3 regions of the Billgrantia sp. Q4P2 genome follow, and region 2 is predicted to be linked to each of the others. Evidence: predicted binding sites of a transcription regulator. Region 2 holds the regulator's gene; each other region holds the start of a gene.
The links. Region 2 encodes LexA, which represses DNA repair genes until DNA is damaged. Its sites were predicted from a motif close to TACTGTNTANNTANACAGTA; they were not measured.

Region 1 (10,095 bases), on a different contig from region 2:
GAGAAGGCCCAGTACGGGCGTGTCGTCGCGCCGGGTCTCGGTCACGGCCAGCGCCTCACGGTCACGCCCTTCGCGCAGCAGTTGATCGAGCACCAGCTCCTGCAGCCCCAGGCTGTCCTGATCGTCGAGTACCAGCAGCCGCTCGGCCAGGCGCCGCGAGCGCTCCCGGGCGCCCCGCTCCATGCCGACCACCAGTGCCAGGCCGGTACGCAGCAGCACGGCGTTGTCGGCGCTGTCCCACAGGAACGGCCCCTCACCCTCGCCTCGGACCCGCTCGAGCCAGCGCTCGAGACGGTCGGCCAAGGGCTCGAACAGGCTCGGTGACATCCATGGCAGGCTGCCGAAGCGGCTGGTCAGGGCCAGGGTCAACGCCTCCACCACCCGCGGCGAGTCGAGCCATTCGGGATGCGCGCAGAGTTCGCGCAGCCAGTCGCCGGCCTGGACCCAGGGGTCGCCCTTGAGACCCAGCGCGCTCTCGTCATCCACTTCCACCTGGAAGTGTTTGTGCCAGGCGGCGAACAGGGTGTCCTCCCGGGCACTGCTGTGATACTCCAGCTCCCCAGATGCGGTACGCTGCGCATCCAACCCGGGTGCCGTTGGCAGTTCCGACAACAACTCCTGCAAGGCGGCCAGCGGCTCTGCTAGGTCTTCCTCGGCGTTGAGCAGCTGGTCGGCCAGGGTAGCACCGGGGTTCTCCGCCAGGTCGGCCAGGAACTGCAACTGGTCGGGCTCCAGCTCGCCCTTGCGGGCCAGGCGCCGAAACCAGAAGCGTGCGCGTTCCGCGGCTTCCTCCTCATGCCCCTCGTGCAGCAGCAGCATGGCCTCGATATAGGCCAGGGTCGGCGAATCGGGCAGCGCTTGCTGGGCCCGCACGAAGGCGGAACGGGCACTGTCCAGGTCGTCGTTGTCCAGATGCATCAGGCACAACCGCTCCAGGGCCACACCGCGCAGGAACAGCGGGCCGCGTTCGAGCACCTCGTCGAGCAGCTCGGTGCGCTTGCGGATGAAGCCGCGCTCCTGGTAGAGGTCGATCAGCAGTTCGAAGGCGGGTTCGGCCTGGGCCGGCAGGCGCGACCAGTCGGCACGCTGGAACAGCGATTCGAGGATCTGCTGGGCACGCCCGCGCTGGCCCGTCTCGGCGGCAATCAGCCCGGCCTCGAGCAGGGCCTGGGCGGGAGCGTTGCCGCTCTCCAGGGCAGCCTTGAGCGTAGGGCCCTTCCAGTCCCGCAGCGAGAGCATCCACATCAGGTGGTCGGGCACTTCGGCGGGCATCGCGACGGCACCGCAGCAGTGCTTGGTCTTGCGCCCGGAATCGCACCAGCAGGGTTCGTTGCGTCCGGGGCGCGCCAAGGGCTCGCTGGTAAATCCGGTACGTTCGAGCGGAGTCTGGCTCCACAGGATGGGCGCGAGTGCCTGGGCCATGGCCAGGTCACCGCCCATCAACTCGGCACCCTCCTCGCGCGCCCAAGCCATGAAGGCCGGGTAGCGCTCCTCCTCACGGATGGCTGCCAAGGCACCCGAAGCATAGCCCAGCAGCTGTTCCACCCATACTGCCAGCATCACACTCTCCGCCAGTTCAAAAGGCGCATATAGTAACAGGGAAGCGTGGCTCGGTGCTGCACACAAGGCAGGCTGCGCATAGCTTCATCGTCGAGCCCAGGCCAGCAGCGGACGGGTGCGGGCATGCATGTCGAGGCGAGCTCCCAGGCGTACCAGATTCCAGTAGTGTCCGTTAAGCGTGCGCGACAGCAGCAGCACGTCCGCTGGTGGCTGCAAGCGATCCATGGCCGCCCACACCTTGGGGGTGAGATCGCGCAGACGGCGGTGCACCCTGACGTCGGAGAAGTCCTGCGGGCCGGGTTCGAACAGCGGCGCCACCGCTTCGGCGGATTCGCGATACAGCGCCAGCGGCGCACCCTGCCCTTGGCGGCCACCCAGCCGACGCAGAGCATCGTCCATGGCCATGGGGTCTCCCGCCAGGGTGGCATCGAGCAATTGCATCGTCGCCTTGAGGTGCGCTTCCGGCACTGGGATCACCGCACCCAGGTCGTAGATCACCAGCCGACCCTCGGCGTCTACGGCAAAATTGCCGGCATGCGGATCGGCATGCAGTTCGCCGTGGGTGAAGAGTTCTTCGGTGAGCCAGTCGGCCAGGGTCGCGGCCACACGCTGGCGCACGGCATCGTCGGCCTCCTCCAGCTCGCGCAGCGGCGTGCCGGCCACGTAGCGCATGGCCAGCACCCGCGGGCCGGAAAGATCGGGCAACGGCTCGGGAATCAGCAGCCCTTCCAGATGCGCATAGCGTTGCCGGTAGCGCGCCAGCGCGCGAGCCTCGGCGTGGTAGTCGAGTTCGCTGCGCAGGCTGGCGGCAAGTTCTTCGAACAGGGCATCGAGGCGAGCCTGCGACACCTTGAGCCAGCGACCGAGACGCATGATGCGCCTGAGCTGGGCCAGATCGCCCTCCAGCACTTCGGCCAACCCCGGATACTGCACCTTGAGTACCAGCGTCTCGCCACCCCGAGTCACCGCGCGGTGCACCTGCCCCATGGAGGCACTGGCGAAGGGCGTGGGTTCGATCTCGAGGAAGTGGAGGTCCAGCTCACCGTACTGCTCGATCAGGGTGCGTCGTATGCCCTCCCAGGGCATGGGCTCGGCCTGGCGCTGCAGGCGCGCCAGCTCGTCGGCGAGATCCGGCGGCAAGAGGTCGTCCCACTGGGCCATGATCTGGGCCAGCTTCATGGCCGGCCCCTTCAGCTCGGAGAGTCCCTCGAACAGGGCTTCACCCAGCGCGCGCCAGTCTGCCTCGCCGCCGAGCCGGCTGCGCAGCAGGGTGCCGCCGGTACGCGCACCGAGACCGAACAGGCGTCGCGTTCTTCCCCGTTCCCGCATGGTGGGTTCTCCTCTCCCCATCGATTCCTATACGCTACAGGCATTGTACAGCTTGTGGCGTTTTTGGCCCCTGGCCTTGGCGGTCGATTACTGTAAGAATATCCATAAATGACGCGACTCGACTGCAGCGGAAGGGTGACATGCGCCTGATCATCGCCGAAAAACCCAGCCTGGCCCGGGCCATCGCCGACGCCCTGCCAGGTGGCGTGCGCCGTGAGGACGGCGCCATCCACGCCGGTGAAACCGTGGTGACCTGGTGCCTGGGTCACCTGCTGGAGCAGGCCCCGCCCGACGCCTACGACCCCGCCTTCAAGCAGTGGCGCCTGGACCACCTGCCGATCCTGCCGGCGCGCTGGCAGCTCAGCCCGCGGCCCAAGGCCAGGGGGCAGCTCGCTGTCATTCGCAAGCTGCTCAAGCAGGCCCGTGAAGTGGTGCATGCCGGCGACCCGGACCGCGAGGGGCAACTGCTGGTGCAGGAGGTCATCGAGTACCTGGGCTGGAAGGGGCCGGTGTCACGCCTGCTGGTCAGCGACCTCAACCGTCCCGCGGTGCAGCGGGCCTTGACGCGGCTGCAGGACAACGCCCGCTATCAGCCGCTCTACCGTGCTGCCGAGTCGCGCTCCCGCGCCGATTGGCTGTACGGCATCAACCTGACCCGCGCCTGGACCCTGACCGGGCGACAGGCCGGCCACGACGGCGTACTCTCGGTGGGCCGGGTGCAGACCCCGGTGCTCGGGCTGGTGGTGCGCCGCGACGCCGAGATCCGCGATTTCGTCCCCTACCCCTTTCATGTGCTGTGGGCCGATCTGGCGGTGGCCAACGGCAAGCTGCGCGCCTGGTGGCAGCCGGGCGAGAACCACCGGCTAGACGACCAGGGCCGCCTGCTCGAACGCGCTCCGGCCGAGGCACTGGCCGAACGGCTGCCCGGTGCCGAGGGCAAGCTGACCTCGCTCGAGACACGCCAGAAGCGTCAGCCCGCCCCACTGCCCTATTCGCTCTCGGCGCTGCAGGTGGACGCCGCGCGGCGCTTCGGGCTCTCGGCCCAGGCCGTGCTGGACATCTGCCAGCGGCTCTACGAGCGCCACAAGCTGATCACCTACCCGCGTTCGGACTGTCGCTACCTCCCTGAGGAGCATCTGGGCCAGGCACGCTCCACGTTGGAGAGCGCCTGCGGCAGCGATGAGACCCTGCGCGGCTGGCTGGCAGGCGCCGATTTTGCACTGCGCTCCAAGGCGTGGGACGACAAGAAAGTGGGCGCCCATCACGCCCTGGCGCCTACCGGCAAGCCGGCCGAACTCGAACGGCTGGAGCGCGCCGAGGCCGACGTGTTCCGCCTGATCGCACGCAACGTGCTGGCGCAGTTCTATCCGCCGCTGGTCGCTCGCGAAGTGAAAGCGGAGTTCACCATCCTCGGCGAGCGCTTTCGTGCCAGCGGCCAGGAACTGCTCCAGCCGGGCTGGAAGCCGCTGTTCACCACCCGCGACGAGACCCCGCCGCTACCCCCGCTGACAGAAGGCGAAGCCTGCCGGGTGGAAGCATGCGAAGTCGAGGATCGTGAGACACGCCCACCGGAACCCTTCACCGACGCCAGCCTGATCAAGGCGATGATGAACATTGCCCGCTACGTCGACGACCCCGAAGTCAAACGCACCCTGCGCGAGCATGACGGCCTGGGCACCGAAGCCACTCGCGCCGGTATCATCGAGACGCTGATCGAACGCGGCTACCTGGTGCGGCTGAAGAAGACGCTGCGCGCCACCCGGCTGGGCACGGGCCTGATCGCCTCGCTGCCCGAGGCCGCCTCACGGCCCGAGCGTACGGCACTGTGGGAACAGCGACTGACGGCCATCGTCGAGCGTAACGACGACCCTGCTCCGTTCCTCTCCGCCCTGGTCGAAGATCTGCGTGGCCTGCTGGGCAGCGCCGATGCAGGCCGCCTACGCCAGGCCATGGCCACGGCCCAGGGCGAGGCCGCTGCCGCACCGAAGCGACGCGGGGCGGCTGGCAAGAGCCGACGCAGCCGCAGCGCTCCGGGACGAACGCGCCGCAAGCCGCGCACGAGTGCATGATCCCGCGGGCTGGCATCCGGCCACCGGGCATCGGTATGCTGCCTTTGTTCCTTCCGCCAAGGCATCACATGAACGACCAGACTCATCTGATTGTCGGACCCGGCGCCCTGGGTCGGCTACTGGCCATGCACCTGGCCGATGTCGCACCGGTCGTGCTGGCTGGACGCCGGGCGCTGCCCGCCAAGCAGACACTGACCACCCCGGAAGGCACGCTGCACACGCGCCGCCTCGTCACGCACCAAGTCGACCGACTGCCGCCCGCGACGCCCACCTTTCTGCACCTCACCACCAAGGCCTATGCCGCCGAGGCGGCTTATATCGCCGCCATGGCCCGGCTGGCCGGCACCCCGACGCTGGTGCTGTGGCAGAATGGCTACCAGGTACAACCCGAACTCGACCAGCGCCATCCAGGCCCCGTGCTGTGCGCCTCCACCACCGAAGGCGCCTGGCTGAGTGGTGACGACGGCGTCACCCATGCCGGTCGCGGCATCACCTATATTGGCGACCTTGCCAACCGGCATGCCCCATCATGCCGCGAACTGGCCGCCCTGCTCGACCAGGCGGGCCTGGCCGCCGAGGCGGTCACGGACATCGACGTGCGACTCTGGCACAAGCTGGCCGTGAACGCCGCCATCAACCCACTGGTGGCACGCTTTCGCATTCGTAACGGCCAGCTGCGCGACCGCCCTTTTCGGCCCATGGTGGAACGAATCATCGACGAAGTCGCCACGATCATGGCCGCCGAGGACATCGCACCTCCGGTAATGGGCTGGCATGCCCTGGTATGGCAGGTGGTCGCGGGAACCGCCAACAACCGCGCCTCCATGCTACAGGACGTGCTGGCCGGCAGGCCCACCGAACGTGAGGCAATCCTTTGGCCCTTGCTGTCAGCCGCCCATCGGCACGACATCGCCACCCCCAACCTGAGCGAACTCGACGCCATCCTGGCACGCAGTACCCAGCCCCAGCGTTAAGGAGTTGCCTGGCTATCGCCCTGGCAGGCTGCTAGTCTTTCGTCATTGGCTTACTATCTCCAAGCTAGGCGCGTGTTTCGCATAGCGTTTCGCATAGAGACCTCCTGTCAGGCGAGTCGCCTCGCACAGGGAAATGGGACAGGAAACATGAAAACGTGTTTCAGAAGTGCCATCACCATGGCTGCCGGCCTGGCGCTGCTGCCACTCGTGGCCATGGCAGAGACGGGCACGTCACACGTTGTGAACATGCCTCTGCACAGCGAGCCCGACGCCTATACCGAGGCCTCGCATGACCTGCTGGCTTCGCTGACCATGACTCGTCTGGCACCTGCCTACGCCAGCAAGACCAGCGACCTGATGTATCTCGACAACGGTCTCGTGCTGGAGGGAGGCGATCTTCAGACGCCTGACGGCTATACCTCCGGCTTTCGTTTGACGGCGGGCTTCTCGCCGATGAACCTGCCGCGGCTCGACCTGGGGGCCGAGTTCACCTATCGCGAAAGCGACGAGGTTCCGACCCGCCATGCCGATCAGGCAATGCTGGTCAACTCCACCACCCTGGGTGGCAGCCTGGTAGCCGGCGTCCGCCTGGGCCAGGTCGGTCTCTACGCCAAGTCGGGCTTTGCCGAATGGGAGGGCGACCCGGTGTCTCAGAGCGAGCCGCTGTACATGGCGACGACCGGGACCGCCCGAACTCAGGGCTTCGGCGCCAGGCTGCAACACAATCGCCTGGTGAGCCGGCTGGAGTTCGAGGAGATCGATGCCCCCAGCATGGCCCACCTGAACCTGATCACGGCCTCGCTCCATTACGCCTTCTGAGCAACTGCCAGGGCTGACGCATGCCCGACATCTCTGCATTTCACCGGACACCACGGCATCTCAAGCAGGTGTGTTCTATATTCAATCAGCGCTGCATGCCGACATGCGGCCCCTTTACATGAACTCATGACCTGGAGTCACGACGATGAGTCTCAGAATCGGCGATACCGCGCCCGACTTCACGGCCCAAACCACCCAAGGCACCGTGAATTTCCATGAATGGATCGGCGACAGCTGGTGCATCCTGTTCTCGCACCCGAAGGATTTCACTCCGGTCTGTACCACTGAGCTGGGCTACATGGCCAGGCTCAAGCCCGAGTTCGACAGGCGCAACACCAAGATCATCGGCCTGTCGGTAGACCCGGTGGACAACCATACTGCCTGGGCCAAGGACATCGAGGAGACCCAGGGCACCGCGCCCAACTACCCGATGATCGGCGACGACAAGCTCGAGGTTGCCAAGCTCTACGACATGCTGCCCGCCGAGGAACCCGGCACCGCCGAGGGTCGCACCCCGGCCGACAACGCCACGGTACGCTCGGTGTTCATCATCGGGCCGGACAAGAAGGTCAAGGCCATGCTGGTCTATCCGATGACCTCGGGGCGAGACTTCAACGAGGTGATGCGCCTGCTCGACTCGATACAGCTCAATGCCAAGCACACCGTGGCCACCCCGGTGAACTGGCGGCCCGGGGATGACGTGATCATCCCGCCCGCAGTCAGCGACGAGGAAGCCAAGAAGAAGTACCCGGAAGGCTTCACCACCATCAAGCCCTACCTGCGCACCGTCAAGCAGCCTAACTGAAGCCATACCAGGCTTCATTGACGACACCGCCCCGGCAACATGCCGGGGCATTCGCATCCGCGGGTAGACAGCACACAAGAAAAGTCTACGAGCGATGGCCAGACGAGGCGAAAAGCAGCGACAAGACGGAGTTTACAATTCGTAAATGAGTACTTGGCGCTGCTTTTCAACACAGTATGGCCGAGCGCAGTAACTTTTCAGCCCGTATTGCGCAGGCCCGCGGCAATCCCCGCCATGGTCACCATCAGGGCACGCGAGAGTTCGCCGCTGATAGCACCGTCGGCATCGCGGTTACGCTGCAACAGCTCGGCCTGCAAGCCATGCAACGGGTCGATGTAGGGGTTGCGCACCTCGATGGCCTGGCGGATCAGCGGCGTCTGGTCCAGCAACTGCGGCTGGTCGAGAATCTCCAGCACGACCGACTGCAGCTTGGTGAAACGCTGGCGCAGTTGGGTACCGAGCTCCTTGAGGGCGGGCTCGTCGACCAGGCGCTGCTCGTAATAGGAAGCAATGCCCACGTCGCCCTTGGCCAGCAGCATCTCGAGCATGTCCAGGTAGGTGCCGAAGAAAGGCCAGCGGTCGCGCATCTCGCGCAGGACTTCGAGGCCACCCTCCTCTTCCATGCGCGTGGAAAAGGCTTCGCCGCTGCCCAGCCAGGCCGGCAGCATGAGGCGGATCTGAGTCCAGGCAAAGATCCAGGGAATCGCACGCAGGGTCTCGACGCCGCCATCCTGGCGTCGCTTGGTCGGGCGCGAACCCAGTGGCAGGTGCCCCAGTACGCCCTCCGGCGTCACCGCACGGAAATAGGGCACGAAGTCGGGATCCTCGCGCACCACGCCGACATAGGCAGCATGAGCGATGCCGGCCAGGCGATCCATCTCCTCGCGCCAGTGGGGCTCAGGTGCCGGTGGCGGCAGCAGGCTCGCCTCCAGCACGGCACAGGCGTAGATCTCCATGGAACGCAAGGCGATGTCCGGCTGACCGAACTTGAAGCGAATCATCTCGCCCTGCTCGGTGACCCGCAGGCTGCCGTTTACCGAGCCCGGCGGTTGCGACAGGATGGCGGCGTAAGCCGGGCCGCCGCCGCGGCCGACGGCGCCACCACGACCGTGGAACAGGGTCAGCGCCACGCCGTGGCTGCGGCACACCTCCACCAGGCGTTCCTGGGCACGGTACTGGGCCCAGGCCGCCGCCAGTTGACCGGCATCCTTGGCTGAGTCGGAGTAACCGATCATCACTTCCTGCCGTTCGCCGACCAGCGCCCGGTAACCCGATAGCGCCAGCAGCCGATCGACCACGTCGCCAGCCCGGTTGAGGTCGTCCAGCGTCTCGAACAGCGGGGCGATGGGCAGCGACACGACCCCACCGACCTCCTTCATCAGCAGGGCGACCGTCAGCACGTCGGAAGGCTGGGCGGCCATGGAAATGATGTAGGTGCCGAGCGCCTCGGACTGCTCGCTGGCTATGACCATGAAGGTGTCGAGCACTTCGCGGGTCTCGGCCGAGCATTCCCAGCGCCGCGGGATCAGCGGTCGGCGCGACTCGAGTTCGGCGAGCAGGAAGGCCTGGCGCTGCTCCTCGCTCCAGTCACGGTAGTGACCGAGCCCCAGGCACTGGGTCAATTCCTCCATGACCATGGCGTGGCGACTCGCTTCCTGGCGAATGTCGAGCTTGGTCAGGGTCACGCCGAATACCGCCACCCGCCGCAAAGTATCGAGCAACGCGCCGTTGGCGATGGTGTCGAGCCCGACGTCGCACAGCGAGCGGTAGCAGGTCAGCAGCGGTGCGTAGAGCTGGTCGCTGTTCTCGATGATCGGGCCACCCTCGTAGCTCTTGCCGTCGAGCTGGGCCTTGGCCCAGTCGCGGGTCGCTTCCACCCGCTGCAGCAGGCGCTTGAGCAGCTCGCGGTATGGCTCGGCGACGTTGCCGACCTCGGCCCGCAGCGCGCTGTTGCATTTCCACATGGAGAGTTCGGCCTTGAGCTGCTCCAGGTCGCGCAGGTAGAGATCCGCCGCCATCCAGCGCCCCAGCAGCAGCACCTCACGAGTCACCCGCGAGGTGACGTTGGGGTTGCCGTCACGATCCCCCCCCATCCACGAGGCGAACACGATCGGCGCGGCATCCAGCGGCAGGCGCTCACCGGCAGACTCCAGCAACAGGCTGTCGAGATCGCGATGAAACGCCGGCACCGCCTGCCACAGCGAATTCTCGATCACCGCGAAGCCCCACTTGGCCTCGTCCACCGGCGTGGGCCGCTCATGGCGGATCTCGTCGGTATGCCAGGCCTGGCTGATCAGCTCCTCGAGGCGTCCGCGAGCTCGGCTGGCCCGCTCGGGATAGTCCAGCGACGACTCGATGACGGTGAGGCACTCGTCGATGGCATCGTACTTCTGGATCAGGGTGCGCCGGATGACCTCGGTGGGGTGTGCGGTCAGCACCAGCTCGACGCGCATGGTAGACAGGCTCTCGACCAGCTTGCGCGGCGCGTGGCCGGCGCCGCGAGCTCGCGCCAGCAGCTCGGAAAGCACCGGCTGCGAGC
Region 2 (10,095 bases):
GCGGGCTTCAGCACCGCTGGCTGGCGGCGAGTGTGGCGGTCGTGCTGTTGTGGCAGCTCAGGGCTCAGTCGGTCGACTGGCTGACGCTACATCTGATGCTGACGGCCTTGATGACACTGATCTTCAAGGCGCCGCTGGCGCTTACGACCAATCTGCTGGCCAACCTCTCGCTGGTCGTGCTGGGCAAGGCCGGCTGGCCCCTGCTGGGTGTCAACGTGCTGATCACCGGGGTGATACCGATTGCAATCACAGTGTCGATATGGCGCATCGTGGATCGCTACCTGCCCGACAATCTGATGATCTTCCTCTTCCTGTGCGGTTTCTTCGGCGCGGCGCTGGCTACCCTGGGTACCGGGCTGGCGGGCTTGGGACTGGTGATGCTCGGTGCCATCGATCCCGAGGCGGTCCATCTGGCCAAGGAGTACGCACTGTTCCTGCCGTTGTTGATGCCCTCGGAAGCCTTTCTCACCGGCATGCTGCTCAGCGTGCTGATGGTCTACCACCCCCACTGGGTCGCAACGTTCAACGACCATCGCTACATCGATACGAAGTGAGCCTATAGCGGCAGGCTGAGCTGTCGCCGCGCGTCGTCCGACACCAGCCGTACCCCGACCCCCAGCAGGCGTACCGGACGCTGGCGCCTGGCCCAGGCCTGTTCCATCAGTGAGGCGAAGGTATCGAGAGTGGGCAGGCCGCCACGGGAGTCGAGGGTGGTGAGGGAGAAGTCATCGAAGCGCACCTTGACGAAGATACCTGCGATGGGTGGGTGGCCATGGCGGGCAAGGCGCGCTTCGAGGCGTTCGCACAGCGGGGCCAGTTGGGCATGACAGTGCACCATGTCAGGCAGGTCGGCGGCGAAGGTGGTTTCCACGCTCACCGATTTACGTTCGCGCTCGACGCGCACCGGCCTGTCGTCGATGCCCCGTGCCAGCTCGAACAGGCGTCGCCCGAACTTGCCGAACTCCTGCAGCAAGCGCTCCAGGGGAATGCGCTGCAGGTCGTCGCAGGTGGCGATCTCCAGGGCCTGAAGGCGCTTGGCCGTGGCCGGTCCAACGCCATGCAGCTTGGTTACCGGGAGTTCGCGCAGGAAGTCGTCCACCTGCGAGGGGGCGATGACGGTGAGGCCGTCCGGCTTCTCCCAGTCGCTGGCGATCTTGGCCAGGAATTTCGATGGGGCAGCACCCACCGAGACGGTGATACCCACGCGCCTGAGGCTCTCCTCCTTCAGCCAGCGTGCCATCCAGGTGGCGCTGCCCGAGAAGCGGGTCACGTCGGTGACGTCGAGAAAGGCCTCGTCCAGCGACAGCGGCTCCACCAGTGGCGTCAACTCGTGAAAGATCGCCAGCAGCTGCCGCGAAGCCTCGCGATAACGATCGAAGTCGCCGGGGAGGAGGGTGAGATGTGGGCACAGGCGCAGCGCTCGCGCTGTCGGCATGGCGGAATGGATGCCGTAGGCGCGGGCAGGATAGTTGCAGGTAGCGATGACCCCACGCCCCTCGGCGCTGCCGCCGATCGCCAGCGGCACCTCACGGAGAGAGGGGTTGTCGCGCATCTCCACCGCGGCGTAGAAGCAATCGCAATCGGCATGCAGGATCTTGCGGCTCATGGTGAATTATCAGCCTGGCGGAGCTGAGCGAGCGAAGGCCAGACAAGGCAAAAATTGGCGAAAAAGCGGAGTTTGCCGTTGCAAATGAGCATTTTGAGCCAATTTTTAACGCCGTATGGCCAAGCGCAGCCAGCTCTTACCCTAGAGCTTGGCCGCTGCCGCCGCGTATTACTCCCACCCCGATTCCCTCTATCTCGAGTTCCTGGTGTCGCAGATCCACCTCGATGGGGGCGAAATCGGTGTTCTCGGCCTTCAGCACCACACGGTGCCCCTGGCGGTGGAAGCGCTTGACCGTGACCTCGTCCTCCAGGCGCGCCACCACGATTTGGCCGTCGCGTACGCGATCGGTACGATGCACGGCCAGCAGGTCACCCTCTAGGATGCCGACATCCTTCATGGACAGGCCGCGAACCTTTAGCAGGTAGTCGGCACGCGGGGTGAAGAAGTCCGGCGGCAGGGGGCAGTAGCGATCGATGTGCTCGGCGGCAAGGACGGGGCTGCCGGCGGCCACTTCGCCGATGATGGGCAGCCCCTCGCCGCTCGGTTCATTGATGACGCTATCGGCTTCCTGGGTCGGAAGGCGGATACCGCGCGAGGTGCCGCGAATCACCCGTATCACACCCTTGCGCTCCAGCGCGCGCAGATGCTCTTCGGCGGCATTGGGCGAACGGAAACCCAGTGCGCGGGCAATTTCTGCACGGGTCGGGGGGTAGCCGAGTTCGTTCATGGTCTTGACGATGAAGTCATAAACGTTCTGCTGGCGCGAGGTGAGGGGGCGTGTCATGGCGAACTCCATTGGCGTGACTGCCGTATTGGTCAAGTATACAGCATGGAAGCCCATACAGTAAAAGGCGGTGTGTGGCACCGGCACTCGTTCGTAGGATGTTTAAAACGATCTTGGACTCCTATACGTTGAGGGATAAGGCGTAATCACGTAGACTTTTGTAATGTTTAAAACAGTTGTTTCCAGTGGGGGCTGATCATGGCTCAGACCGATACCGTTACGCGCATCCTCGATACCGCCGAGGTGCTATTCGCCGAGCGCGGCTTCGCCGAGACCTCGCTACGCACCATTACCAGCAAGGCACGCGTCAATCTCGCCGCGGTCAACTATCACTTCGGCTCGAAGAAGGCGCTGATCCAGGCGGTCTTCTCGCGCTATCTCGACCCGTTTACCGTGCGCTTCCACCATGCCCTCGACGAACTCGAGGTACGTCACGCTGGCGGCGTCATTCCGCTGGAAGAACTGCTGGAAACCATGGCGCGCACCGTGCTCGAGGTGCCTGCCGAGAAGCACAGCCTCAAGGTCTTCATGAAACTGCTGGGGCTGGCCTACAGCCAGGCCCAGGGACACCTGCGCCGCCATATCCAGGAAGAGTACGGCAGCGTCTTCACCCGCTTTACCGACCTGGTACGGCGCGCCACCCCCGAGCTACCCGATGCCGAGCGGTTCTGGCGTCTGCATTTCGTTCTCGGTACGGTGATCTTTACGCTCTCCGGCCTCGACGCGCTGCGTGACATTGCCGAGAAGGACTACCACGAGCACGTCTCGGTGCGTGACTTGATACGACGCCTGCGCCCCGTGGTGGTGGCCGCCATGAACGCTCCACTGCCTCCACCTCCCGCCGTGCAGCCGGCCAAGGCGAGCTGACATGCGCACACCTCGGCTGGAAGCATTGCCGCCCCGGGATGGGCGCTGGTTCGAGGTCGATATCGGTCGCCAATGCCTCGTCCAGTGGCAGGGCGAGTGCGCGATGGCGGAGTGGCCGGTATCGACGGCGCTGGCAGGAACGGGGCAGCGCGAGGGCAGTGGATGCACGCCGCTGGGCTGGCACTACGTACGGGCGGCGATCGGAGCCGGTCAGCCGGCTGGCGCGGTGTTTCGCGGCCGACGCCCCACCGGCGAGGTGTACAGTACGGAGCTGGCCGCCGCTCATCCCGGGCGCGACTGGATATTGACCCGCATCCTGTGGCTGTGCGGGCTCGAGCGCGATGTCAATCGAGGCGGCGACGTCGACTCCCAGAGGCGCTATATCTATCTACACGGCACACCGCCGGATCAGCCGATGGGTGAGCCCCGTTCGCATGGCTGTATTCGCATGCGTGACGAGGCGCTGCTGGAAGTCTTCGCGCTGGCACTGCCGGGTACTCCCGTCTGGCTGCATGAATGACGAGATAGAGTGAATGCAGTGTGTCACGGGTGGCTGTTGCCGTACGCGGCTTTAGTCTAGAATCAGCTCCCTTTCATGCCCCAAGGACACCGATCATGACCCAGACCCTTGGCCCGGTGATGCTCGATCTGGAAGGCACCGCATTACGTAAGGACGAGCGCGCGCTGCTCGAGCGTCCCGAGGTAGGGGGCGTCATCCTGTTCGGCCGCAACGTCGAGCATGCACGGCAGGTGCGGGAGCTTTGCGACGGCATTCGGCGCGTTCGCCCGGAGTTGCTGCTGGCCATCGACCAGGAGGGCGGCCGTGTCCAGCGGCTGCGTGAAGGTGTGACGCGCCTGCCCGCCATGGGGCGGATCGGCCGGGACTATGCGGTGGCGCCGGAAGTGACCCTGAGGCTATGCCTGGATGCCGGCTGGCTCCTGGGCATGGAGATGGCGGCCTGCGGGCTCGACCTCAGCTTTGCCCCGGTGCTCGATGTCGATACCGGCATCTCCAGCGTGATTGGCGATCGCAGTTTTTCCTCCGACCCTCGGGCCGTGGCGGCCATGGCCGGCGCGTTCATCAGCGGCCTGCACGAAGCCGGCATGGCGGCGGTGGGCAAGCACTTCCCCGGCCACGGCAGCGTGGCGGCAGATTCCCACCTGGAGCTGCCGGTCGACGATCGCCCGCTCGAAGCGCTCCGCCAACACGACCTGATACCCTTTGCCGAACTCGCCTCCCGGCTCGATGGCGTCATGCCGGCCCACGTCATCTACTCCGCCTTCGATTCGCGTCCGGCGGGTTTCTCCGGCAGCTGGCTGGGCTTGCTGCGCGAGTCGCTTGGCTTCAAGGGCACCATCTTCTCCGACGATCTCGGCATGGCAGGCGCCGGCTTCGCCGGTACGCCGGGCGAGCGAGCCCTGGCGGCGCTGGATGCCGGTTGCGACATGGTGCTGGTGTGTAACGATCGCGCCGCCGCGCTCGAGGCGCTTGAAGCCTGCCAGGGGCGAACCACACGCCTGACGGCGCGCTTGCGCTACGGCCGGGCACGTCCCGACATCGAGGCGATCGAGGCCCTGGGGCGCTGGCGGCGTGTGCATGCACGCCTCGAGGCCATGGCCTCGTACTGAGCCGACCGACCCCTTACCCATTCGTTTACCTGCACTGATACGAGTCCTTCATGCCCAAGCTCGAAGTCGATTTTCACGAATCCCTGGCCACCATGCGCGACGTCATGGAGAACGCCGACTGCCTGATCAGCCATGAGGAAGTCGAGCGCGCGCTGGACCGTATGGCCGAGCAGATCTCCGCCGACCTGGGCGACAAGCTACCGGTGTTCTACTGCGTGATGAACGGCGGCCTGATCACCACCGGCCACCTGTTGACCCGTCTGGGCTTCCCACTGGAGGTCGATTACCTCCACGCCACCCGCTACCGCGGCGGCCTGCGCGGAGGGGAGCTGTTCTGGCGGGTCTCGCCCGAAATACCCATGGCCGGTCGCCACGTGGTGATCGTCGACGACATCCTCGACGAAGGCGCGACCCTGGCTGCGATACTTGCCTACTGCCGCGAGGCGGGGGCGGCCAGCATCTCCACCGCGGTGCTGGTGGACAAGCGACACGACCGCAAAGCGGTACCGGGGCTCAAGGCCGACTACTGCAGCCTCGAAGTGGTCGACCGCTACGTGTTCGGCTTCGGCATGGACTACAAGGGCTACTGGCGCAACGCGCCGGGCATCTTCGCTCCCAAAGGGCTTTGATTCATACATTCAGGAATGGGCGGTTTCTATCGTACCTCCATCTACCTGAAAATCCGCCCGAGTACGTTAAGGGCGCCTTTCGGCATGACTTTTGGGAATGCATAGGCGTCTTTTTTTCGTTTGTGGAACGGGCCAGCCGTCTGCTCTCATTGAGGTCACTTAACCTTTGACGAGTGCAGGCATTCGACATGGACTTTCCTCATATCAGCCAGGCCCTGGGTGTCGTGCACCCCATTTGCATCGAGCGGGGGCGCAATGCCGAGGTATGGGATGAGCACGGCAATCGTTACATCGACTTCGCTGGCGGCATCGGCGTACTCAACCTGGGCCATTCGCATCCCGTCATCGTCGAGGCGGTAAAGGCGCAGATCGATACGTTGATGCATTCGGCGTTCAATGCCGTGCCGCACCGCGGCTATCTGGAGGTTGCCGAAGCCTTGGCTACCTTCGTACCCGTTTCCTATCCGCTTTCCTGCATGTTGACCAACAGCGGGGCCGAAGCCACCGAAAACGCCTTGAAGGTGGCGCGTGCAGCTACCGGGCGCCAGGCGGTCATCGCCTTCGACGACGGCTTCCATGGGCGCACGCTGGCGGCGTTGAATCTCAACGGCAAGGTCAAACCCTACAAGAACCGGCTGGGCGCCTTGCCGGGCCCGGTTCATCACATCCCTTTTCCCAGTGGTGACAGCGATGTCGATGCCGACCAGGCCATGGCCGCCCTGGAGCGCCTCTTCGAGGTCGCAACGCCTGCCGATGAAGTGGCGTGCATCATCGTCGAACCGGTCCAGGGCGAGGGTGGTTTCCGCGTGCTGTGTGCCGACTTCGCCAAGCGGCTGCGTGACGTGTGCGATCGTCACGGCATCGTGCTGATCTTCGACGAGATCCAGTCGGGGTTCGGGCGAACCGGCTCGCGCTTCGCTTTCTCCCGCCTGGGGGTCGAGCCCGATCTGCTGCTGATGGGCAAGAGCATGGCCGCGGGGCTACCCCTGGCAGCGGTAGCGGGCAGGGCGGAACTCATGGATGCCGTTCCCAAGGGCGGTTTGGGCGGCACCTATTCGGGCAATGCCGTAGCCTGTGCCGCGGCGCGGGTAGTGATGGCGCTGATGAGCGAGGAAGCCTTGGCCACCTGGGGGGAACGTCAGGAGAGACTGATCGTCGAGGCTCATCGGCGCTGGCAGGCAAGCGGGCGCTTGCCGATGGTGGGGAAGCTCACCGGGATAGGAGCCATGCGCGGGATCGTCTTCGAGGATACGACCCGGGCCAGCGGTGGCGAGCATCTGGCCACGCTGCTGACGGCGGCGCGTGAGGCCGGTGTGTTGCTGATGCCGAGCGGCCGTCGGCGTAACGTGCTGCGCCTGTTGGCGCCACTCACCGCCGAGCCCGAAATCATGACGGAAGGGCTCGCATGCATCGAGCATGCCCTGGAGTCACTCATTCAATTCGATATCAAGGAGGCATGAAGGTGCCCGCGTCCCGTTTTCTCACTTCCGATGACATTCGCGAGCGTTTCGCCCGGGCCATGTCGGCCATGTACCAGGCCGAGGTGCCTCAGTACGGGACCCTGCTCGAACTGGTCGAGCGCGTGAATCGGGAAACACTGGAGACCGACCCCGCCCTGGCCGAGCGATTGGCCGCTCACGGCGAGCTGGAACGCCTCGGTGCCGAGCGCCATGGTGCCATCCGCGTGGGCACGGCACGGGAGCTGGCCGTGCTGCGCCGCCTGTTCGCGGTCATGGGCATGCATCCGGTGGGCTATTACGATCTTTCCGCAGCCGGTGTGCCGGTGCACGCCACGGCTTTCCGTCCGATCGACGATGCGGCACTGGCCCGTAACCCGTTTCGTATCTTCACCTCGCTGCTGCGCCTCGAGCTGATCGAGAGCCAGGCACTGCGTGAGCGCGCCGCCGCCATTCTGGCCCGGCGCGACATCTTCACCGACGGCTGCCGTGAGTCGATCGAACTGCACGAAGCACAGGGCGGGCTCGACGAGGAGCAGGCCGAGCGCTTCATCGCCGAGGCCCTGGAGACCTTCCGCTGGCATCGCGATGCCACGGTGGATCTGGAGACCTACGAAGCATTGCACGCCGAGCATCGCCTGATCGCCGACGTGGTCTGCTTTCGCGGGCCGCATATCAACCACCTGACGCCGCGCACGCTGGATATCGACGAGGTACAACAGCGCATGCCCGATGCCGGCATGAATCCCAAGGCGGTCATCGAAGGGCCGCCCCGTCGCGCCTGCCCGATTCTGCTGCGCCAGACCAGCTTCAAGGCCCTGGAGGAGGGGATGTGTTTTGCCGGCGAGCGGCAGGGCACGCATACCGCTCGCTTCGGTGAGGTCGAGCAGCGTGGCATGGCGCTGACCGCCAGGGGGCGTGAGCTTTACGACAGCCTGCTTGGCGAAGCACGGCACCGCACTGTCGACCTCGACAACGCGGCGCATCAGCGCGTACTCGAAGAGATCTTCGCCGACTTCCCCGATGACGAGAAGGTCCTGCGGCGCGAGGGCCTGGCGTTCTTCCACTACCGCCTCACCGAAGCCGGTGAGGCTGCCGGGCGCGTGGAGAGCGGCAACCTGGAGGAGCTGATCGAGCGTGGCCTGGTCTTGGCTCGGCCGCTGACCTATGAGGACTTCCTGCCGGTGAGTGCGGCCGGAATCTTCCAGTCGAACCTGGGCGGTGAGCACGGTGGCACCTATGCCGGTAGTGCCAATCGCGAAGCCTTCGAGCAGGCTCTCGGGGCACCGGTCGCCGACGAGCTGGCGCTGTATGCCGAGCGTGAGCGGGTTTCTCGCGAAACGGTATTGAAGGCACTGGTCGGTTGAATGGCCGCCGCTCCGAGGGAAGGAGCGAAAATGAATGAAAAAGCCGAACCAGGAGACCTGGTTCGGCTTCGTCATGCTACCGCCTGGCGTCAGGAGGGGAAGGAGAACTGCGCGCCCTCGCGGACCCCGGCCGACGGCCAGCGCTGGGTGATGGTCTTGCGCTTGGTGTAGAAGCGCACGGCATCCGGGCCATAGGCGGCCAGGTCGCCGAACAGCGAGCGCTTCCAGCCACCGAAGCTGTGGTAGGAGACCGGTACCGGCAGCGGTACGTTGATGCCGACCATGCCGACCTGAATGTTGTCGCTGAAGTAGCGGGCGGCCTCGCCGTCGCGGGTATAGATGCAGGTGCCGTTGCCGTACTCGTGATCGTCGATCAGCTTCATGGCTTCCTCCATGGAGCCTGCACGAACCACCAGCAGCACCGGGCCGAAGATCTCCTCCTGATAGCAGGTCATCTCGGGGGTCACGCGGTCGATCAGGGTGCCGCCGACATAGAAGCCGTTTTCAAAGCCCGGCACCTGCACGCCGCGGCCGTCGACCACGATCTCGGCACCCTGTGTCTCGGCGCTGTCGATGTAGCCGCAGACCTTCTCCTGGTGAGCCTTGGTGATCACCGGGCCGAAATCGTTGCCAGCGTCGGCGAAGGGGCCGACCTTGAGGCTCTGCATCTGCTCCTGCATCTTGGCGATCAGGGCGTCGGCAGCGGCGTCGCCCACGGCGACGGCCACGGACAGCGCCATGCAGCGTTCGCCCGATGAGCCGAAGGCGGCCCCAGTCAGGGAGTTGACCACGTTGTCCATGTCGGCATCGGGCATCACGATGGCGTGATTCTTGGCGCCGCCGAGGGCCTGGCAGCGCTTGCCGTTGGCGCTGGCGCGGCCGTAGATGTATTCGGCGATCGGCGTGGAGCCGACGAAGCTGACGGCCTGCACGCGCGGGTCGTCGAGCAGGGCGTCGACGGCTTCCTTGTCGCCGTTGACGACGTTCAGCACGCCGGCGGGCAGGCCCGCCTCCAGCGCCAGCTCGGCGATGAACAGCGTCGAACTCGGGTCGCGCTCGGAGGGCTTGAGCACGAAGGTGTTACCGCAGGCGATGGCCATCGGGTACATCCACAGCGGAACCATGGCCGGGAAGTTGAAGGGCGTGATACCGGCGACCACGCCCAGCGGCTGGAACTCGCTCCAGGAGTCGATGCCCGGGCCGACGTTCTTGCTGTGCTCGCCCTTGAGCAGCTCCGGCACGCCGCAGGCATACTCCACGTTTTCGATGCCGCGCTGCAGTTCGCCTTGGGCGTCGTGGACGATCTTGCCGTGCTCCTGGCCGATCAGGCGGCAGATTTCGTCGGCATGCTCTTCCAGCAACTGCTTGAAGCGGAACATGACGCGCGCGCGCTTGGCCGGCGGCGTGTTGCGCCAGGCCGGGTAGGCGGCCTGGGCGGCGGCGATGGCTTCCTCGACGGTGGCCTTGCTGGCCAGGCTGACCTGGCCGGCGACCTCGCCGGTGGAGGGATTGAAGATGTCCTGGGTGCGCCCTTCGCTGTTGATGCGTGCGCCGTTGATCAGGTGGCCGAGCGTAGTCATTGCATTACCTCTAGATGAAACGAGTGTCTGTTGTATTCAGTCGAGTTCGCCGAGGGTCTCACCCAGTACATTCACGAGCCGGTCGATCTCGTCGCGCTCGACGATGAAGGGCAGGCCGAGCTGGATGGTATCGCCGCCGTAGCGCACGTAGAAGCCCTTCTCCCAGCACTTCATGG
Region 3 (10,095 bases), on a different contig from region 2:
ATTCTGTGGATAACCCTGTTCACAACCGCAAGAAAACATCATCGGATCGGCATGAGAAGGGGCTTCTACTTAGATTGGCTATTTTTTGATCAATTTTAAGTTACTGATACTTATGATTTTTTGCAGCTGCACACTCGCTCAGCGCCATTTCGGGCAATTACACACAGGAGGAAAGCCAAGACACTGAGCAAGTGGACAAGTCAAGCCTAAAAGGCTGAAAAAACGGCCTCTTCAATGGGCTTTTCACGCAAAGAAACATGTCGTAACGCACTCATACACCGAGCGCCAAAAGCACTAGTGAGGCGATGAGCCAACAGAGGGGGCAATCGGAAGAAGTGGCGTCCCATAGGGGGTTCGAACCCCTGTTCCCGCCGTGAAAGGGCGGTGTCCTGGACCACTAGACGAATGGGACGCAATGTCGCTCACGGATTGGCACATGAAGATTTGGTGGAGCCTAGCGGGATCGAACCGCTGACCTCGACACTGCCAGTGTCGCGCTCTCCCAGCTGAGCTAAGGCCCCACATGTGCCGTGAAGACGGGGCGTATGTTACTGATTCACCCCGCCTTCGTCAAGCGGGAAAATCAGGCGCGGCTGCGGGCTGCGGGCTGCGGGCTGCGGGCTGCGGGCTGCGGGCTGCGGGGTGGATTGTCGCTCGCAGCCCGTAGCTCGTGACTCAAAGCTCGCGAAACTCCTTCTCGAAGCGCTTGGCCTGCTTCTTGGAAACGCCGCCGAGCACTTCGATGGCATGTCGCAGCCGCGCCCGGGTCACGTCGGAGCCCAGGATCGCCATGGCGTCCATCACCGAGGTGCTCGCCGTGGAGCCGGTAATGGCAATGAAGACAGGCGCCAGGAAATCCTTCATCTTGAGTTCGAAGTGGCCGGCCAGCGACTTGACCTCGGCGAGCAGCGTCTCCTTGTGCCAGGCCGGTACCGCCTCGAAGCGCCACACCAGGAACTGCAGCAGCTTGACCAATTCCTCACGCTCCAGCTTGACGGCCTCGAAATCGTCTTCGCGAATCGCCGGCACACCGCTGAAAAAATGACCAGCCAGCGGAGCCACCTGGGACAGCGTCTCCACCCGCGTGCGCACCTGAGGCAGAATCTGACCCACGTACTCCTCATTGAACGCCCACTGCATCAGCGCCTCGAGGAAGGCCCTGTCATCCAGGTCCTCACGAATATAGAGCCCGTTGAGCCAGGTCAGCTTTTCCAGGTCGAAGACCGGTCCGCCCAGCGACACCCGCTGGATGTCGAAGCTTGCCATCATCTCGTCGAGACTGAACTTCTCGCGTTCATCCGGCATCGACCAGCCCATGCGGCCCAGATAGTTGATGACCGCCTGCGGCAGGAACCCCATGCGTCGGTAATAGTTGATGGAGGTGGGATTCTTGCGCTTGGAGAGCTTCGACTTGTCGGGGTTGCGCAGCAGCGGCATATGGCACAGCACCGGCATATCCCAACCGAAGTACTCGTAGAGCAGTTGGTGCTTGGGTGCCGAATTGATCCACTCCTCGCCACGCAGCACATGGGTGATGCCCATGAGATGGTCGTCCACCACGTTGGCCAGGTGGTAGGTAGGCATGCCGTCGGACTTGAGCAGGATCTGGGCATCCACCTGCGCCCAGTCCACCTCGATAGGGCCGCGCAGCATATCATCGATCACGCAGGTTCCACTGGAGGGCACCTTCATGCGCACCACGTACGGCCAACCCTCCCGCTCACGCCGGCCCTCCTCTTCCTCAGGCAGCGCCAGATCTGCGGGCTTCAGCGCCAGGTGCATGCCGGAGGCCTTGCGTGCCTCCCGCAGCTCGTCCAGCTCTTCGCTGGTGCGGTAACACTTGAAGGCGTGGCCGGCTTCGATCAACTGACGGGCGTGCTCGGCATAGATGTCACCACGTTCGCTCTGGCGGTAGGGGCCGTGAGGACCACCTACGTCGGGCCCTTCGTCCCACTCCAGCCCCAGCCAGCGCAGCGAGTCGAGGATCATCTGCTCGGATTCGAGCGTGGAGCGTACCCGGTCCGTGTCTTCGATTCTCAGGATGAACTGCCCGCCGTGCTGCCTCGCAAAGCAGAGATTGAACAGCGCGATATAGGCGGTGCCTACGTGAGGATCGCCGGTAGGTGACGGCGCAATGCGAGTACGTACAGTCATGTGGTCCTTTATCCAATCGGGTATGCGTATGGCGGCATTATACGCACCTGAGTCGACACAGGCAGCCGCACCGGCGTCCTTGCAATAGCCAATGCGGACAAGCATATATAGAATGATTCTTATTAGCCAATGCAGCGAACAACAGCCAAAGGTCGATTTATCGTTGACGCGTTAAATTTGCACAGTTAACACAGATCATTGACTATCGACTTTCTTTAGTACCCACAGTCGTCAGGTTAATGAAATGGATTCATTGGGCGAAAGAATCAAGCACTTACGTTTGCAGGCAAATCTGAACAAGGCCGCCCTGGCAAGGAAGGTTGGCGTTTCTGACGTCACGATCTCGTATTGGGAGTCGGGAGCCATCAAGCAAATTGGCCATGAGAGGCTGGTTGCGCTGGCGGATGCCCTTGGCTGCACGCTGGCTCAACTGCTCGAAGGCGATGTTCGGTTGACGCCAGCACCGCTCTATCTACGCGGGCAGCCTCCCGTGCCATGGCTGGACCCCAATGCCAATCGCTTCACGCTATCCAACGAAATACTGGCAGGTGTCGACTGGCAAGGTGAGTGCTACCTCGTCACTCCCGCACCAGGCGAGCAGTTCGATTATCTCGAAAGTGGCGACCTGGCTGCCTTCGGCCCCACGGAGAACTGCGACCAGCCTGGCCGCTATCTGATCGAAGGGGCTGGAGGGCTGTATATCGGTCGACTCGAGTATGGCAACAGCGGTGAGCTGCTGTTCAGCAGCGAAAACGACCCCAAGGGGTTACCGATCCCGCTGGATGAGACCGAGAGGGTCGTGGGAAGGCTATTGGCTCGTTGGCGAAAAGATGGCGCCTGAAGGCGCCACCGCATTCATTCGACTTCCAGCACTTCTACCTGATCGGTGGCCCGACGTGGCTCACTGCCGATCAGGTAGCGTCGCGAGTAACTTGCCACCTGCCCCAGGCCATGGCGAGCACTCCGGACCAGCGGGCCCTCGAGATATTCGCCTTCATCACCGATTCGTTCGCGTACGGCGGTTGGCTGGACGCTGGATTCCACCAAGTTGACCGTGATGGTGTAACCGCCATCGGGCAGGCCACTACCCGGCCCGAACGGCCCCGCGGCAAAATGTCCCTCCGACACTGAAGTTCGTGACTGCCAACGCACTCCGCTCAGTTCACGCTCCACCACTATCAGAAGGCGCGTCTCATCCGGCAGGTTGCTCTCCCCATCCACCATTAGCCGGCGATCGCTGCGTAACGTAGCCGATACGTGGATCTCGACCGGCAAGGGGTCTACCGCAACCGGTTCTTCTTCTGGCTCACTCACGATATCGACCGGCTGTTCAGGCTGCGTCTCTTCCTCTGCTGTCGTGTCGTTGCCATCACCACCGCAACCCGACAGCCACAGCACCGTCAGCAGCCCTGCGCAGGATCGCCGCCATGCCTTCATGCCCTTCTCCTGACCGAACATTGCCTTCCTAGACTAACACTCGGGTAGGCGGCAAGTCCTGTCCGGGGCGGCTAAGGCTCTCCCTCCTGTTCAGCGCAGTCGAGACAAAGCGTAGCGTAGGGAATCGCTTCGAGTCTCCGGGGATCGATCGGTTCGCCACAGCGCTCACACAGCTCGCCCTCGCCCTCCTCGATGCGCTCGAGCGCATGCATGACCTGCCCCAGCTCCTCTTCAGCCTCTTCCTCGAGAGCATCGATCACGTCTTCGTTCTCGAGCTCGATAGCCTGCTCTTCCATGTCCCGATCCAAGGGATTTTCCAGGCGCATCTTGTGGACCTTGTAGCGATCTACCCGTTCGACAAGCTCATCACGTAGAGCTTCGAGCAATTCCTGACGCTGTTCCATCATTGCACCTCCAGAAGCGCTCACTCTCCTCTTCTACATAGCACATGATGGCAAGAGCGACTCTCCTGCAGTGTCAGCCTCGGCCTGGCGAAGTGCGTTGAGCCTGCCCGTAGGACATGCAGTGGGAGGTATGTTCACCCGCCCGGGACAGTCGATCGGCGATCTCGATGCACTCGCCTTGGGTCAGGAAGGGGCCGATGGTCCGCTCCCGGCCCCGGGCATGCAGCATTAATTCATGAAGTTCGGGATGAAATTCGCCCCAGTCATCAAGCCGTTGGGCATAGGTATCGACCATAGCCGCTGCATCGGAAAAGATGCTGCACAGGGTCTCGTAATGGTCCAGGGTCGCGGGCCGTAGCCGCACCTCCTGCTCCCGGTCCAAGTATTCCGTCATCAAGCAGTAGTATTTTTTAGTATCGAGAATGCTCAGGGAACGAGAAAATATATCCTCATCATAACGCATGAGCTCGGCTGCACTTTTAGAGTAATAGGCACTCACTTTCTCGTATCCAACATCTTCTACCTCCTCCCCTGAAGCCGCATTAATACCAACCCAATGCGGCCAGAAAAGTATCCAGGCCATGAATAACAGGAGCAGCGTTATTGCGAAACCTGGCCCTTTGTCATCAAGAAATTTCGACCCCAATTTCCATGTTAGCCTGATCATTCTTTTTCCCCTGCCTCACCAGCTCCAAAGTGAGACTCAAGTCAAATTCATTTAAACTCCTTTAAGTACACATTTTCACTCAGTCATTCGCGGACCTATTTTCTTGGCCCCAAAAGCCAATAGCAACGCGGCCTTCCCCTCCGGCTCCTCGTTCACTCTGTACAGTGCCACTAAGCCGCTGCGAGCGAATTAACCCAAGTTAAAGTTCCGCGTAAAATTTTTCCTGTCGGCAAGGCGATGTCAGGCCATTGAATCTTCAGCCTTTTTCCTGAACCCCAGCAAACTCTCGGCAATATCCGCTGTCGACAACAAAAAAAGAAAGCCCGGCACAAGGCCGGGCCTCAATTCCTGGTTCCTTTCCAGCTCACCATGACGATCCTGTCATGCATCCTTGGCGTCATCGAGCTTCCTCTGCTCGGCTTTCCCTAATCCCCACCTCCTTGCGAGATACTTGCCAGCCTAGTGGCGAAACCTGCTATTGACTAATAAGCAAACTTCATCGCTACCCTCAAGGCGGAAAGGTTCTGACAATCCTCGATCGCCACAACGCGACACCTCCGGGCCGGCACGCCTGCAAGCAGCAAGCATGAGGTAAGCCCGGCATGCAGCCGGGCTCGTTTCGATTCCTTCCACACTCCACGGCATCCTTGCCATAACTCCCTGATTACAAAGCCATCCTAGCACATTCTTCCTTGCAGAGCCTCCCTGGCTCGACCTGGGACAGCTTGACAGATCAGACATGGAAAAGATGCTACCTTCGTCTCTTCGTTCTGTAAGACATTGCCGACACGGGTTGTAATCCACTTGCTCAAGAGGCGACGTCAGCGCACTCCCAAGGCAGCATACCCCCGCGAAGTGACCTCGATACGCTCCAGCCCTCCTTCATCATCACGCCACACCCTGGCCAGTCCATTCGCTTCCAACCCAGCCGCATGTTCTTTCATATCTGACACCAGGCTATCCTCACCAAGGTGACCGAAGGGAGCAGCAAGCACGCCGCCATGTTGCAAGGCACGCGACAGGAGTTCTATTTGAAGATCCGTCAGGTCGTCGCTCATGTGGCCTCCTTGCTCGTCGTGGAGACAGGGCATGGTGACAGGATTTCCTACTCTTCTTTATCTTTAAAAAGAAGCAGCCCCCTCACCATCAAGATGAGGGGGCTAACAAGCTTCACTACACAGGTCATGCAGTTGGAACTTCCTGGCCACCGTGACATCCTGTCTCGATCCGCCTTCCCTGTTTCATTGCTCAAGCTTCCTGCCATCAAAGGCATCCTGCCTTTGGAAGGCTTCCATGCCTTGCTTACATCCTCAGAATAGTTCGACATTGGACCTGTTCAAGGCGACTTGGGAAAAGTAATGTTCCTATCCTGTAACAAAACGTCAATCCTATAATCGCTCGTCTCCTTCATCCTGCTCCCATCATCCGCTGCCTGACTGCGCCGGCCACAAAAAAGCCTGGCCGTCAGGCCAGGCTGAATTTTTGCTTCCTTACATCCTTCTCAAGCATCCTGCTCGAGCATCCCTGGTGCAGAGCCGTCCCTGACTCGGTCTTCCTTGTTGGGCTCTCCTTGCCCGACATGCTCACTGTGACAGCTAACGGGACGCTCTATCGTTAACCTGGGATAAGTCAGCATGTAAAAGATCACCAACAATTTTCTTTTGGATAGGCAAGGCCCCAGCCATCCCTGGCCAGGGCCTTGCAGGCGCGCTTCTTTTCTTCCTTGGCGACCGGGGCGAATCGATCGCTTATCGAAGCGTCCCGTCTAACCTACCAATCGCTCGGTAGTGGTGATAGAGCCAAACGCTTACGCTGTTGTAGGAAATTTGCCATTCATGCCGCATGGCGTGCTATTGCCGAACGTTCGGCCCCCCAGGCCGACCTCACCCAGCGAGGGATAAGGCTGCTTGTAGAAGATTGCCGACACGGCTTGTGAGCGTTCACTTCTACAGGCAGCCCAGCCAGGCCGCCATCTCCAGGCCAAGTCCCGCCCTGTCTCTTTTTTTGCCCGATGCACCGACAATGGCTAATTTTCATTAGCTTTTGCCTGTTGCCTGGAAGCGGCGCTGTCGAGAATACTGTATAAAACGACAGCAACCCAAAGGGACTCACCATGACACTGGCAAAGCTCATCCCGGCTCATCGCGAGCCGCTATCGCTTGCGCTTCCCTACCCGCTCGCCCTGGGCCGCGCTGGCCTCAGTGGCTTCCCCAGCCCCGCCCAGGACTACGAAGGCCGCACGCTCGACCTAAACGAGCGCTTCGTGAAGCGCCCCTCGGCGACGTTCTTCATGAGCGTGACCGGTGACAGCATGGAGCGCCTGGGCATCCACGAAGGCGATCTGCTCCTGGTCGATCGCTCACTCGAGCCTCGCCCCGGCCATATCATCGTCGCCATGGTCGACGGCGAAATAACAGTCAAACGCTACGAGCTGAGGGGCAACGTGCCGTGCCTCTGCTCGGGCAACCCTCGCTACGCCCCTATACCGCTCGTCGACATCGAGTGCCAGGTCTGGGGGGTCGTTCGCTCGGTCATCCATGAGTACCAGGTATGAGCATGATCGGCCTGATCGACTGCAACACGTTTTACGTCTCGTGCGAACGCGTGTTCCAGCCCCGGCTGCGTGGCCTGCCGGTGGGCGTGATGTCGAACAACGACGGCTGCGTCATCGCGCTCTCCACTGAGCTGAAGGCCCTCGGCATCACCATGGGCACGCCGGCGTTCGAGCTACAACATCTGGTGCGACAAGGCCGCATTCATCTCCTCTCAAGCAACTACGAGCTCTACGGCGACATGTCGGCCCGCGTGCTGGCGGTACTCGAGGAGTACGCCCCGGCCGTCGAACCCTACTCCATCGATGAAATGTTCGTGCGCTTCGATGGCTTCAAGCACGACGCACTGCTCGCGCATTCCCGGCAATTGCACCACAAGGTGCGCCAGTACACCGGCATTCCGATCTGTGTGGGCGTCGCGCCCACGCGCACCCTCGCCAAGCTGGCGAACCGTGCGGCAAAGAAGATCCCGGCTTACCAAGGCGTATGCGTGCTACATCCCGACAGCCTGGAAACCCGCGGCCTGCTGCAGCGGATCGAGCTGGGCGATGTGTGGGGCGTCGGCCGCCGGCTCGTCGAGCGCTTGGCCATTATGGGCATCAAGAGCGCCTGGGACCTCGCCCAGGCCAACCCCAAGGATATCCGGCGGCGCTTCTCTGTCACCTTGGAACGTACCGCCCTGGAGCTACGCGGCGTGCCCTGCATCGAAATGAATGACTTCGATGAAGCTCGAAAGCGCATCATGACCAGCCGCAGCTTCGGCAAGCTCACCGACGACATTAAGGAGATTCGCGAGGCGATCCGACAGTACGGCCAGCGTAGCGCCGAGAAGCTGCGCCGCCAGAACGGGCTCGCCAAGGCGGTGCTGGTATTTCTCAAGACCAACCCGCACCGGCAGGACCTGCTCCAATACTCACCGAGTCTGGCGCTCGAACTGCCCCGCCCAACGGCCGATAGCCGCGAGATACTGCACACCGCCGGCCAAGCCCTGGAGCGGATCTACCGCAAAGGCTACCTGTACCAGAAAGGCGGCGTGATGCTGATCGACTTGGTCGACGCCGACCGGCAGCAGCTCTCGCTGCTGGATACGCCGCAGAGCGATGCGGAGCGACAGCGCAGTGCGAAGCTGATGTCAGCAATGGACGCGCTCAATCAACGCATGGGGCGTGATACCGTCAAGCTAGGTATGCCGAGCCCTGGGGCGGCGTGGCACCTTCGCTGTGCCCATCGCTCGGCGCGGTGGACCACGCGTTGGGACGAGCTACCAACGTTATACGCAGGATAACCATCACAATCAGGCTGCGATAAGGCATGGAGGGCGCAATGCCCTCCAGAGCTTGTTATGTGATTATTTTTTCTCTTTCAAAAACAACTCTAACTCCTTCAAAACATCTTCCTCAGAGTTAATAGATCTCATAGTGAACACTTTTCTGGCCTCTTTCTCCCAGCGGTTTAGAAGCTCAAAATCAAAACCTATTTTCAGAAACGTCAACCACTTAAGTCTTATTCCAAAATCCCTTTGCAAATATATTCGATACACAGGAAAAATCGAGTCATATCGCAGATAAGTATACAAAATATATACCGCAGGAATAAACATTGCAGCAAAATAAGGAACAATGATATATTGCCTTAGCGCTAAATAACTAAACAGTGTCTCATAATCTTTTACCAAGCCCATCAGAGCATATACCACAATCCCCAAACCAATAAAAATTAGAACCGACTCTGTTATAACCTCAACAGATTTATACTCATCCTTTTTTTCTACATAAACATTAACCATTGCTACAAGAGCTGCAAAAGGAACAAGAAAAATTTCAATATACAAAGGCATAGTATAGAAATCTATCAAAAAAGAGACCGTAAAAAATATCAAAACCTGCCATCTTAAAATTGACGAAAAACTTGGCGGATTATTCATGTTGTTCAATATATTAAAGAGCTGAACAAAAGAACCAAAAGCCCAAAAAACGGCCGTCGTTGTAAGCGCTAACTCCCAAATCCCTATGAAAGAAGCCAGAAAGACACCCAGAGTAAAATAAGCCAGCAAAAAAATCCAAACAACCAAGAGATGCTTATGAAAAAAAGCTTTAACCAAAGCTCTTAAAGAAGACCTTAACTCAACCTTAGAAAGCATAAAGATGATGATCACCACACACCATATTATTATTGCCATCTCACGACTATTTGGCATGCTCGCCTCGATTTGTTCAAACACTTCTATCAGTTATTCATACCACTACCGGCCGGCAACAGCCTGTTAAGGCGTGGAATCTGCCTTTACTCGGCCACCACAACGCCTAGTCCACGGGCTAGCTTGGGATAGGCGTTGTAGGAAGCGAAGCGGCCGCACATTGAAAAATGATCCAGATAGAATAAATTAATAAGGTTTGCGGACCCAAGCCAGCGTATGAGAGACCTGGCGTGGCGCCGCAAGCGAAACACTTAATTGATTCATCACCCTTTCAACCGATCTTTGTCGATAAGATCCGCAAGCCTGAAAGATATATTATAAATCGAATCAAGGTATTTTTTCGAGCTTTCTTTATCTAGATCGGAAGACTGACCATGCGCAAGACGGTGCCTAATATTTCTAAGCATAAGAAGAACGGCGTACTCACTTTCCGATATCAAACCCTTCGCCCTTAGAATTAAAATCTGATCTAAAACAGAACTACCTTCATACTCAGGGAAGTTATGAGAAACAATCTGGAAAATCAATCTTTCCAGCTCCGCCCACCCCTTCATAATAATAAAAACCAGCTTCCTTTCATCGTCAATATTTTCATCCAGACTGAGCTTATCGAGAAATTTCTTGTTAGTTAAAAATTTGTAATCAGACCAAAAATCTTCATTCAACAGCTCATTCCTGTCAATT

Region 1: the regulator LexA is predicted to act here: its motif matches at 2,978-2,997, upstream of ACUY1T_RS16785 (DNA topoisomerase III).
Region 3: the regulator LexA is predicted to act here: its motif matches at 6,739-6,758, upstream of ACUY1T_RS11480 (LexA family protein).

The regions. Positions count from the first base shown of each region.
Region 1 covers NZ_JBRBAI010000010.1:49,525-59,619, reverse strand. The annotation lists gene ACUY1T_RS16795 (SEC-C metal-binding domain-containing protein) at 1-1,560, opposite strand, end outside; gene ACUY1T_RS16790 (ABC1 kinase family protein) at 1,645-2,889, opposite strand; gene ACUY1T_RS16785 (DNA topoisomerase III) at 3,030-4,958, shown strand; gene ACUY1T_RS16780 (ketopantoate reductase family protein) at 5,027-5,932, shown strand; gene ACUY1T_RS16775 (hypothetical protein) at 6,080-6,751, shown strand; gene ACUY1T_RS16770 (peroxiredoxin) at 6,897-7,556, shown strand; gene ppc (phosphoenolpyruvate carboxylase) at 7,754-10,095, opposite strand, start outside.
Region 2 covers NZ_JBRBAI010000001.1:473,109-483,203, reverse strand. The annotation lists gene ACUY1T_RS02195 (energy-coupling factor ABC transporter permease) at 1-554, shown strand, start outside; gene dinB (DNA polymerase IV) at 557-1,606, opposite strand; gene lexA (transcriptional repressor LexA) at 1,743-2,390, opposite strand; gene ACUY1T_RS02180 (TetR/AcrR family transcriptional regulator) at 2,589-3,257, shown strand; gene ACUY1T_RS02175 (L,D-transpeptidase family protein) at 3,259-3,777, shown strand; gene nagZ (beta-N-acetylhexosaminidase) at 3,873-4,886, shown strand; gene ACUY1T_RS02165 (hypoxanthine-guanine phosphoribosyltransferase) at 4,937-5,515, shown strand; gene ACUY1T_RS02160 (2-aminoadipate transaminase) at 5,704-6,975, shown strand; gene hglS (2-oxoadipate dioxygenase/decarboxylase HglS) at 6,978-8,339, shown strand; gene ACUY1T_RS02150 (CoA-acylating methylmalonate-semialdehyde dehydrogenase) at 8,429-9,919, opposite strand; gene ACUY1T_RS02145 (aminotransferase class III-fold pyridoxal phosphate-dependent enzyme) at 9,956-10,095, opposite strand, start outside.
Region 3 covers NZ_JBRBAI010000005.1:266,530-276,624, forward strand. The annotation lists tRNA gene ACUY1T_RS11440 (tRNA-Glu) at 337-412, opposite strand; tRNA gene ACUY1T_RS11445 (tRNA-Ala) at 446-521, opposite strand; gene gltX (glutamate--tRNA ligase) at 676-2,154, opposite strand; gene ACUY1T_RS11455 (helix-turn-helix domain-containing protein) at 2,399-2,995, shown strand; gene ACUY1T_RS11460 (hypothetical protein) at 3,010-3,591, opposite strand; gene ACUY1T_RS11465 (TraR/DksA family transcriptional regulator) at 3,663-3,998, opposite strand; gene ACUY1T_RS11470 (hypothetical protein) at 4,069-4,662, opposite strand; gene ACUY1T_RS11475 (hypothetical protein) at 5,484-5,720, opposite strand; gene ACUY1T_RS11480 (LexA family protein) at 6,776-7,216, shown strand; gene ACUY1T_RS11485 (Y-family DNA polymerase) at 7,219-8,499, shown strand; gene ACUY1T_RS11490 (hypothetical protein) at 8,563-9,411, opposite strand; gene ACUY1T_RS11495 (hypothetical protein) at 9,675-10,076, opposite strand.